Neobacillus sp. PS2-9: one gene and its partner. The protein of the gene in region 2 interacts with the protein of the main gene of each other region in a pairwise test. Links are inferred from orthologs where the notes say so. Each region holds a gene or a part of one and is shown on either strand. Other genes may lie near its edges.

What was found. Proteins that work in one complex are often made in the same cells at the same time.
Region 1: the proteins of dnaE (region 2) and rplL interact in binary tests that used the Escherichia coli proteins (3 or more experiments, as listed by UniProt). The link is inferred for Neobacillus sp. PS2-9 from one-to-one orthologs.

The regions. Positions count from the first base shown.
Region 1 is NZ_CP133269.1:5,107,270-5,110,252, forward strand. It holds rplL (50S ribosomal protein L7/L12), read right to left. Parts: upstream 1,682-2,983; coding sequence 1,319-1,681; downstream 1-1,318. Other genes in the region: rpoB (DNA-directed RNA polymerase subunit beta), read right to left, coding at 1-336; RCG25_RS25570 (class I SAM-dependent methyltransferase), read right to left, coding at 593-1,192; rplJ (50S ribosomal protein L10), read right to left, coding at 1,738-2,238; rplA (50S ribosomal protein L1), read right to left, coding at 2,473-2,983. UniProt on the Escherichia coli protein: The binding site for several of the GTPase factors involved in protein synthesis (IF-2, EF-Tu, EF-G and RF3). Is thus essential for accurate translation.
Region 2 is NZ_CP133269.1:1,387,688-1,393,022, reverse strand. What follows is about bases 639-4,573. They hold dnaE (DNA polymerase III subunit alpha), read right to left. Parts: upstream 4,202-4,573; coding sequence 839-4,201; downstream 639-838. Other genes in these bases: RCG25_RS06840 (sporulation membrane protein YtrH), read left to right, coding at 4,372-4,573; RCG25_RS06850 (NADP-dependent malic enzyme), read right to left, coding at 639-716. In the rest of the region: more of RCG25_RS06850, read right to left, coding at 1-638; more of RCG25_RS06840, read left to right, coding at 4,574-4,710; sporulation membrane protein YtrI, read left to right, coding at 4,707-5,207; RCG25_RS06830 (DHH family phosphoesterase), read right to left, coding at 5,245-5,335. UniProt on the Escherichia coli protein: DNA polymerase III is a complex, multichain enzyme responsible for most of the replicative synthesis in bacteria. This DNA polymerase also exhibits 3' to 5' exonuclease activity. The alpha chain is the DNA polymerase catalytic subunit.

The DNA.
Region 1 (2,983 bases), 3.7 Mb from region 2 along the record:
GAATACATCTTGATCTTTTACTTCGCCTGTTTCTTTGTTTACAAGACGTACTTTTACACGTAATGGAGCAGAATATGTAACGTCCCGTTCTTTTGATTCTTCTACAGAATACTTTGGATCGCCAAGGCTGTAATCAATAAATTCCAGTGATAGGTTACCAGTAAAGTCTTCAATCGGTGAAATATCTTGAAACATTTCACGCAATCCCTCATCCAGAAACCATTGATATGAAGAGGTTTGGATTTCAATAAGATTTGGTAATTCTAAAACTTCACTGATTCGTGCGTAACTTCTTCGTTGGCGGTGTCGTCCATACTGAACTAGTTGACCTGTCAACTGATTCACCCCTCAAATCAAGCGTTTTTTAATAAATCTATTAACGTCTACCGGAAGGAAAAATAACCCTTCTCATTAGACAAAAAGAAAAAGGGTTTTTTACTCAAAAACCACATTTTCACATTTTGACTATTATTTTGTCATCATTTCCTTCTTATCCATTTTTTATACCATAAACTTCAGTATTTTAAGGAATAATTCGGAAATTATTATGATGGCATTTTATAATGCTACCACAACGGAAATTCCAAGTCAACTACTTTATCGCTTTAACAATAAAATAACCCTTGGATTTGTCAATAGTCTCTACTTCGGAAAATAGTGTCTTTAATTTTTCAATGGCAGATGGTGCACCTTGCTTCTTTTGAATTACTACCCACAGCTCACCATTCGAAACAAGATGATTGTAGCTTTGTTCAAAAATATCATGCACTGTCTGTTTTCCCGCTCTTATAGGCGGATTGGTTAGGATTGCAGCGAAATTCATTTCATTTACATTTATTAGCCTGTCACTTTCATACACTTTAACATTTTCAATCTTGTTTAATGCTGCATTTTCTTTTGACAGTTGAATCGCCCGTTCATTCACATCTACCATATGAACCACACGATCATGATACTGTTTCGCAATAGACAAACCGATAGGGCCGTAGCCGCAACCTACATCCAGAACGAATCCTTCTGTCTGAGGCATTTCAAAAGACTCAATCAATAAACGTGAGCCAAAATCTACTTCTCTTTTTGAAAAAACACCGTTATCCGTCTTAAAACGGAAGAGGTTATTTTTTAACATAAAATCCCAAAATTTCGGATCACTTTCAACCTTCTGGGTACGAGAATAGTAGTGTTCAGACATAAAGCTCACCTCCCGAGGAGTATATAATGAAGAAAAACGAGGAATTCCTTTTAACTATTCAAGCACTTCCGTTCTTAAAATAGCCAAAAAAAGCCCGCTTATACAGCGAGCTTTTCTATATGGTTATTACTTAACTTCAACGTTAGCTCCAACTTCATCAAGCTTAGCTTTGATTGCTTCAGCATCTTCTTTAGACACGCCTTCTTTGATTGCTTTTGGAGTGTTGTCAACAAGATCTTTTGCTTCTTTAAGACCAAGGCCTGTGATTTCACGAACAACCTTGATAACTTTGATTTTTTGATCTCCAGCGCTAGCAAGGATTACATCAAATTCAGTTTGCTCTTCAACAGCAGCAGCACCAGCGCCGCCAACCATTGCTACAGGAGCAGCAGCAGTTACGCCAAATTCTTCTTCGATTGCTTTTACAAGATCGTTAAGTTCTAAAACAGTCATAGATTTAACTGCTTCAATGATTTGTTCTTTAGTCATGATTAAATTTCCTCCTTAGTATTGGTTACATTTTATTTGTTAGGCTTCAGATTAACTTACGCGCCTTGTTCTTCTTTTTGATCTGCAACTGCTTTTGTAGCAAGAGCAAGATTGCGAATTGGAGCTTGTAGTACGCTGAGTAGCATAGAAAGCAAGCCTTCGCGTGATGGTAGGTCAGCAAGAGCTTTAATTTCTTCAGCTGATGCGACGTTTCCTTCAATTACACCCGCTTTAAGTTCAAGCGCTTCGTGCTTTTTAGCAAAGTCATTCAAGATTTTAGCTGGCGCTACTACATCTTCAGTACTGAACGCGATTGCGTTAGGACCTGTTAATGCATCATTTAAGCTAGAAAGCTCAGCAGCATCAGCAGCACGGCGTACCATTGAATTCTTGTAAACTTTAAATTCAACGCCTGCTTCGCGAAGTTGTTTACGAAGTTCAGTTACTTCAGAAACTGAAAGACCACGATAATCAACAACGACAGTTGATACACTTGCTTTTAACTTATCAGTAATTTCGTCAACTATTTGTTTTTTTACTTCGATTGCACTGCTCATCTTTACACCTCCTGTAGATTGTCTACATTTATACCAGGCAAGTAAAAGCCTCCATATCAATCATAAGACATGGAGGCAGCATACAACAGCCGAAAGTTCTCAGCTAATTCTATCGCATTACCTCGGCAGGTTATTAAGCTATAATGCCCCTGCTGTCTACAGTACAAATGTTTATTATATTAAACAACAAAATACATTATATAAAATGCATTTCAGAATGTCAATTGGTAAAAATTACTTAGCTGTAACTGAAGAAGGATCTACCTTCACGCCAGGTCCCATAGTTGAAGCAACAGTAACGTTCTTCATATAAGTTCCTTTTGCAGCAGATGGCTTAACTTTAAGCAATGTTTCAAACACAGTTTGGAAGTTTTCAACAAGCTTTTCGTTTTCGAAAGATGCTTTACCGATTGGTACATGAATGTTACCAGACTTGTCAACACGGTATTCAACTTTACCTGCTTTGATTTCGTTGATCGCTCTTGTTACATCAAATGTAACTGTACCTGTTTTAGGGTTTGGCATTAAGCCTTTAGGTCCTAATACACGTCCTAGTTTACCAACTTCACCCATCATGTCAGGAGTTGCTACGATTACATCAAATTCAAACCAACCTTGTTGGATTTTGTTGATGTATTCAGAATCACCTACATAATCAGCACCAGCTGCTTCTGCTTCTTTCACTTTCTCACCCTTCGCGAATACTAAAACGCGTTGAGTTTTACCAGTTCCGTTTGGAAGCACA
Region 2 (5,335 bases):
GTATACTTTGCTACTTCTGCTTTTACTACATTCATTCCCTGTGGGCGTCCTTCGTAAATGGCTCCCTTTGTATCACACATGATAATGTCTCTTACACCATAGCTATATAATAATTTAATAATCGCAATCCCTGCAGCACCAGCACCGTTTGCGACTACTTTAATTTCAGTCATCTTCTTGCCAACTAATTTTAGTGCATTAACGAGGCCAGCCACAGTAACAATGGCAGTACCATGCTGATCATCATGGAAAATAGGAATATTGGCTTCTTTTTTTAGTCTTTCTTCAATAACAAAACAATTTGGAGCAGCGATATCTTCAAGATTTACGCCCCCAAAGGTCGGTTCAAGCAGCTTAACCGTTTCAACAATCTTATCCACATCCGTTGTATTTAAACAGATTGGAAAGGCATCTACACCAGCAAAGCTTTTAAATAATACTGCTTTCCCTTCCATTACAGGCAGGGCTGCTTCAGGTCCAATATTTCCAAGACCTAACACTGCAGTACCATCGGAAACAACAGCAACCATGTTTCCTTTCATGGTATATTCGTAAACCATCTCTGGTTTTTCATAAATATCTTTACATGGCTCTGCCACACCTGGAGAATAAGCTAAACTTAAATCATGAGCATTCCGAACAGGAACTTTGGACTTCGACTCTAATTTTCCTTTATTAATTCGATGCATATGCAATGCTTCTTCACGTAAAGTCAAGATATGTCACCCCTTAAATGATTACAATAGAATAATAACTTTGCTAAATTTAAGTCCAACAATAGTGGTCAGACCACACTCGTCTCATTATCACTATAACATATCTGCCATAGTTGTAAAGATTAATCTCTCAGTACTACATTTTTTTCCCCAAGAATCATTCTTAATTTTTGCTGTAATTCCGGGGTTGGCTGAACCTGATTTTCTGCACCTAATTTAACGGTTTTACGAGTCGTTTCATCATGTAAAATAACGGAATCTCCCCCTTTGTATTCCGTCAAAAGCAGTTTTATTTTATTTAGAATGTTCTCATCTTGTAATTCTGCAGAAATTTTCAAATATAATATTGGCTGTTTTAGCGACTGTGTTTGTAGCCATTGATCTAAATCAAACACTTGTTGAATAATAAATTGCAACTTTCCTTCTCGTTCCTCCATCTTTCCTTCAATTAATACAAAATTCCCTTGTCCTAAAAAAGCTTGGTACTTTTTATATACATTTGGGAAAACAACGGCTTCCATTTCACCGCTTCCATCACTAACAGTTAAAAAGGCCATCGAATCTCCTTTTTTCGTCCGAATCGCCTTCATTGCTGAAATATACACGCCAGATGAAACCCTTTTATCATCATTTCTTAACTGAAATAGGACCGTGGCTCCTCGTCGCTTAAGCTCTTTTTCATAAAGCGAGATAGGATGATCAGAAAGGTAAAAGCCAAGTGCCTCTTTCTCAAAGGCCAATTTGTGCTCCAGATCAATAGAATCAACTTGAACATATTTTGGCTTAAGCATGAACTCATCTTCAAATAAGTCAAATTGGCTTGAATCATCAGGTTTAAAAATTTGCGCATGTTCAATTGCTACATCTAAACTAGCGAGAAGAACTGCACGGTCCTCACCAAACTCATCAAAACAGCCTGAGTGAACAAGATATTCTAGTGTTTTTCGATTAATGACTTTTAAAGAAACTCGTATACAAAAATCAAAAAGGTCATCAAATTTTTTCTGCTTCCTGGCTTGAAAGATTTCCTTTAAGGCGGCAGCTCCTACACCTTTAATAGCTGCCAGACTATAACGAATTCCCTCTTTTTCTACTTGGAAGGAGAATACGCTATTATTAATGGAGGGAGGCAGAATGGTCATTTCTTTTTGTTTTGTCTCCATAAAGTATTGGGCTATTTTTGATTCATTACCAATAGCAGAAGTAAGCAGTCCTGCCATAAAAAACAATGGATAGTTTGCTTTTAAATAGGCTAACTGGTAGGCAATCATACTGTAGGCAACCGCATGGCTTCTGTTAAATCCATAATTGGCAAAGCGAACAATCAAATCGTATATCTCATTGGCTAGGGACTGATTATATCCCTTTTGAAGTGCTCCTTGAACAAAATGATTTCTCTCTTCGTCTAGGACCTCTTTTTGCTTTTTCCCAACTGCTCTTCTTAAAAGATCTGCTTCTCCTAGCGAGAATCCCGCCATTATGGAGGCAATCTGCATGATTTGTTCTTGGTACACAATGACACCATACGTATTCTCAAGGATCGGCTTCAAATTTGGATGGGGATATTCTACGGTTTTATCGCCATGTTTACGTTCAATAAATAGTGGGATATTTTCCATTGGACCAGGGCGGTATAATGCATTAACCGCAACAATATCTTCAAACCTGGAAGGCTTTAGACGAGTTAATACCTTCCTCATCCCTTCTGATTCTAGTTGGAAAATTCCAGTTGTCTCACCCCTTGCTAATAATTGAAAGGTCTCGGGGTCATGTAGCGGTATGGAACCTATATTGATTCTTCGTTTGGTGCTCCGATAGATAGAAGACAAAATTGATTCAATTAAAGTTAAATTTCGTAAACCTAGAAAGTCCATCTTAAGCAGGCCGATTTCCTCAAGGTATTCCATTGAGTATTGTGTTAAATAAACATCAGATGATCCTTGTTGAATAGGAATCAAATCTATTAGCGGTTTCTCGCTAATGACCACACCTGCCGCATGTGTGGATGTGTGGCGAGGAAGCCCCTCAAGCTTCACAGCAACATGAAAGAGCCTTTGGTTCATTGGGCTTTCGTTAATAAACCTTCTAAATGGTTCAGATTCTTTATAGGCAGATTTTAAGTCTACTCCTAATCGGGATGGAATAAATCTGGATAACTGCTCTAATTCTTTCGAATTCAATCCAAAAACCCTGCCTACATCTCGCAGCGCCGCTTTTGCAGCGAGCGTTCCAAAGGTAACAATCTGAGCAACATGCAGCTTTCCATATTTCTCGGCAACATATTCAATGACTTCATCACGACGATGATCAGGAAAATCGATATCAATATCAGGCATGGAAATTCGTTCAGGGTTTAAGAACCGTTCAAAAAGAAGCTGATGTTCGATGGGATCAACATCGGTAATGTACAAAACATATGCAACAAGTGAACCAGCAGCTGAGCCCCTTCCCGGGCCTGTTAAAATTCTATTTTCCCGTGCATACCTCATAAAATCCCAAACAATTAAAAAGTAATTGCTAAAATTCATCCGTTTAATAACGGAAAGTTCATAGGATAGCCGTTCAAAATAACCCTTTTCAGGTGAAGAGAACCGCTCACTTAATCCTTTCTTACATAACATTTCTAAATATTCATCTGCTGGCAGATTGTTTTCAGTTGGAAATGAAGGTAGGTAGGTTTTGTTTAGTTCAATGTTTACATTACACCGATTGGCAATGTGCAGTGTATTCTCCAAAACTTCAGGTATTTCAGAAAAGGTATTTACCATTTCCGCTGCCGTTTTCAAATAATATTGGTCACCATCTAATTTATCCCGATGATCGTCTTGTAGCTTATCTCCGTTTTTAATAGCTAACAGGCATTCATGGGCAAACATATCCTCTTTTTCTAAGTAATGTACTTGATTGGTCGCAACAAGCGGAACATTTAACTCGTTACTTATTTGTCTCAATTGGTTGTTAACTACAGCTTCTTGCTCTAACTCATGATTCTGGATGGAGAGAAAAAAGTTTCCGTTACCGAAAATGCCAGCCAATTTTTTAGTTAGATTCCTAGCCGATTCAACATTGCCATTAATGATTGATTGTTCAATTTCACCCTCTGTTCCAGGTGTTAAGGCAATAATTCCTTCCGCATAATGTTTTAGCCATTTTAGCGGGATTCCTTGATTGGATTTTGTTTGAACAGCACTGGATATTTTCAAGAGATTTTTAAAGCCTATATCATTTTCTGCAAGTAAAACGAGAGGATAGGATTCGTTCGTTGTGATTTCACTTTCCACATCTACAGTTAACCCCATTATTGGTTTTACATTTTTCTTCTTACACATTTTATAAAACTCAATAGCACCGTACATCACATTTCGATCGGTTAAAGCAAGCGCAGTAAACCCTTTTTTATGTGCAGTGTTAATTAACTCTGGGACAGACGCTGTACTCGTCAACAAACTATAGGCACTATATACATGAAGGTGAATAAAAGACATAATACTACACCGTTCCTTAACTTAATCTATTAATTATTATAAAACTTAATCTCAAAAAAAGAAAATATGTTCTCATTGTTATCCTTAAGGTAATCAAAAAACATAAATGCACATACTTGTCCATATAAATGATATATAGGTCTTTATTATGTAAAGAGGCGGTTGAAGGGATGAAAGAAATTGGATTTTTTCCTACATTTATTGAAAGCTACTTTATTGCTTTAGGAGTTGTACTTGGGGGGTCGCTCATTGGCGGTATTGCTTCTTTTTTAACGGGCCAACCTCCACTAACAACCGTCTATCGCTTATCTGCAGCACTCAGAATTTGGGCAATCGTAGCAGCAATAGGAGGTACATTCGATACGGTATATACCTTCGAAAGAGGTTTGTTTAATGCAGATACTAAAGATATTTTTAAACAATTTTTATTAATTCTCTCCGCATTAGGCGGCGCGCAAACAGGTGCCCTAATTATCAATTGGTTAACACAGGAGCATATTTCATCATGAGGATTCCACCCTATTATCGAAGACCCTCCTGGCAGCGTTTTTTTGCAGGTGCCGCAGTAGGCGGTGCAATAAGCTGGTGTATCTTTTTATATATTTACGGGGTATGGCAGGAAGAAAACACAGAATTATTAAGGATACAACAACAAAAGATTATAGACCTAAACGAAGAAAAAAAAATTTGGCAGGAAGAATATAAGGAAATGAATAAGCGGAATATCGAACAGCTAACTGTCCAAAAAATAAATATAAAGATTACAAACTGGGAAAAATATAAGCTAGATTTACTCAGTGTTTCCGAGACAGAAGACTCCGTCAAAGATGATATCAGTATGATGCTCGCAAAGGATTTAGATACCGTCTATAAAAGTAAGGATCTCCTGAAAAAAATAATTGAAAATAAACTGATTAAAATAAATGATAAACGATACAAACTTAAAGTAAAAGAAATGGTAGTCTACACTAACCTATCCATACAACTTGAGATACAATTTGAGTAAGAAAAGCGGCCCCGCACACATTGGGGCCGTTTTTTTTCTATTTTGTATAATTCCGGCATACCTCATCTAGTTCTTTTAAGACTTGATCTACTTCATCCCAAGAATATATGGAAGCGCCTGATGCAAGT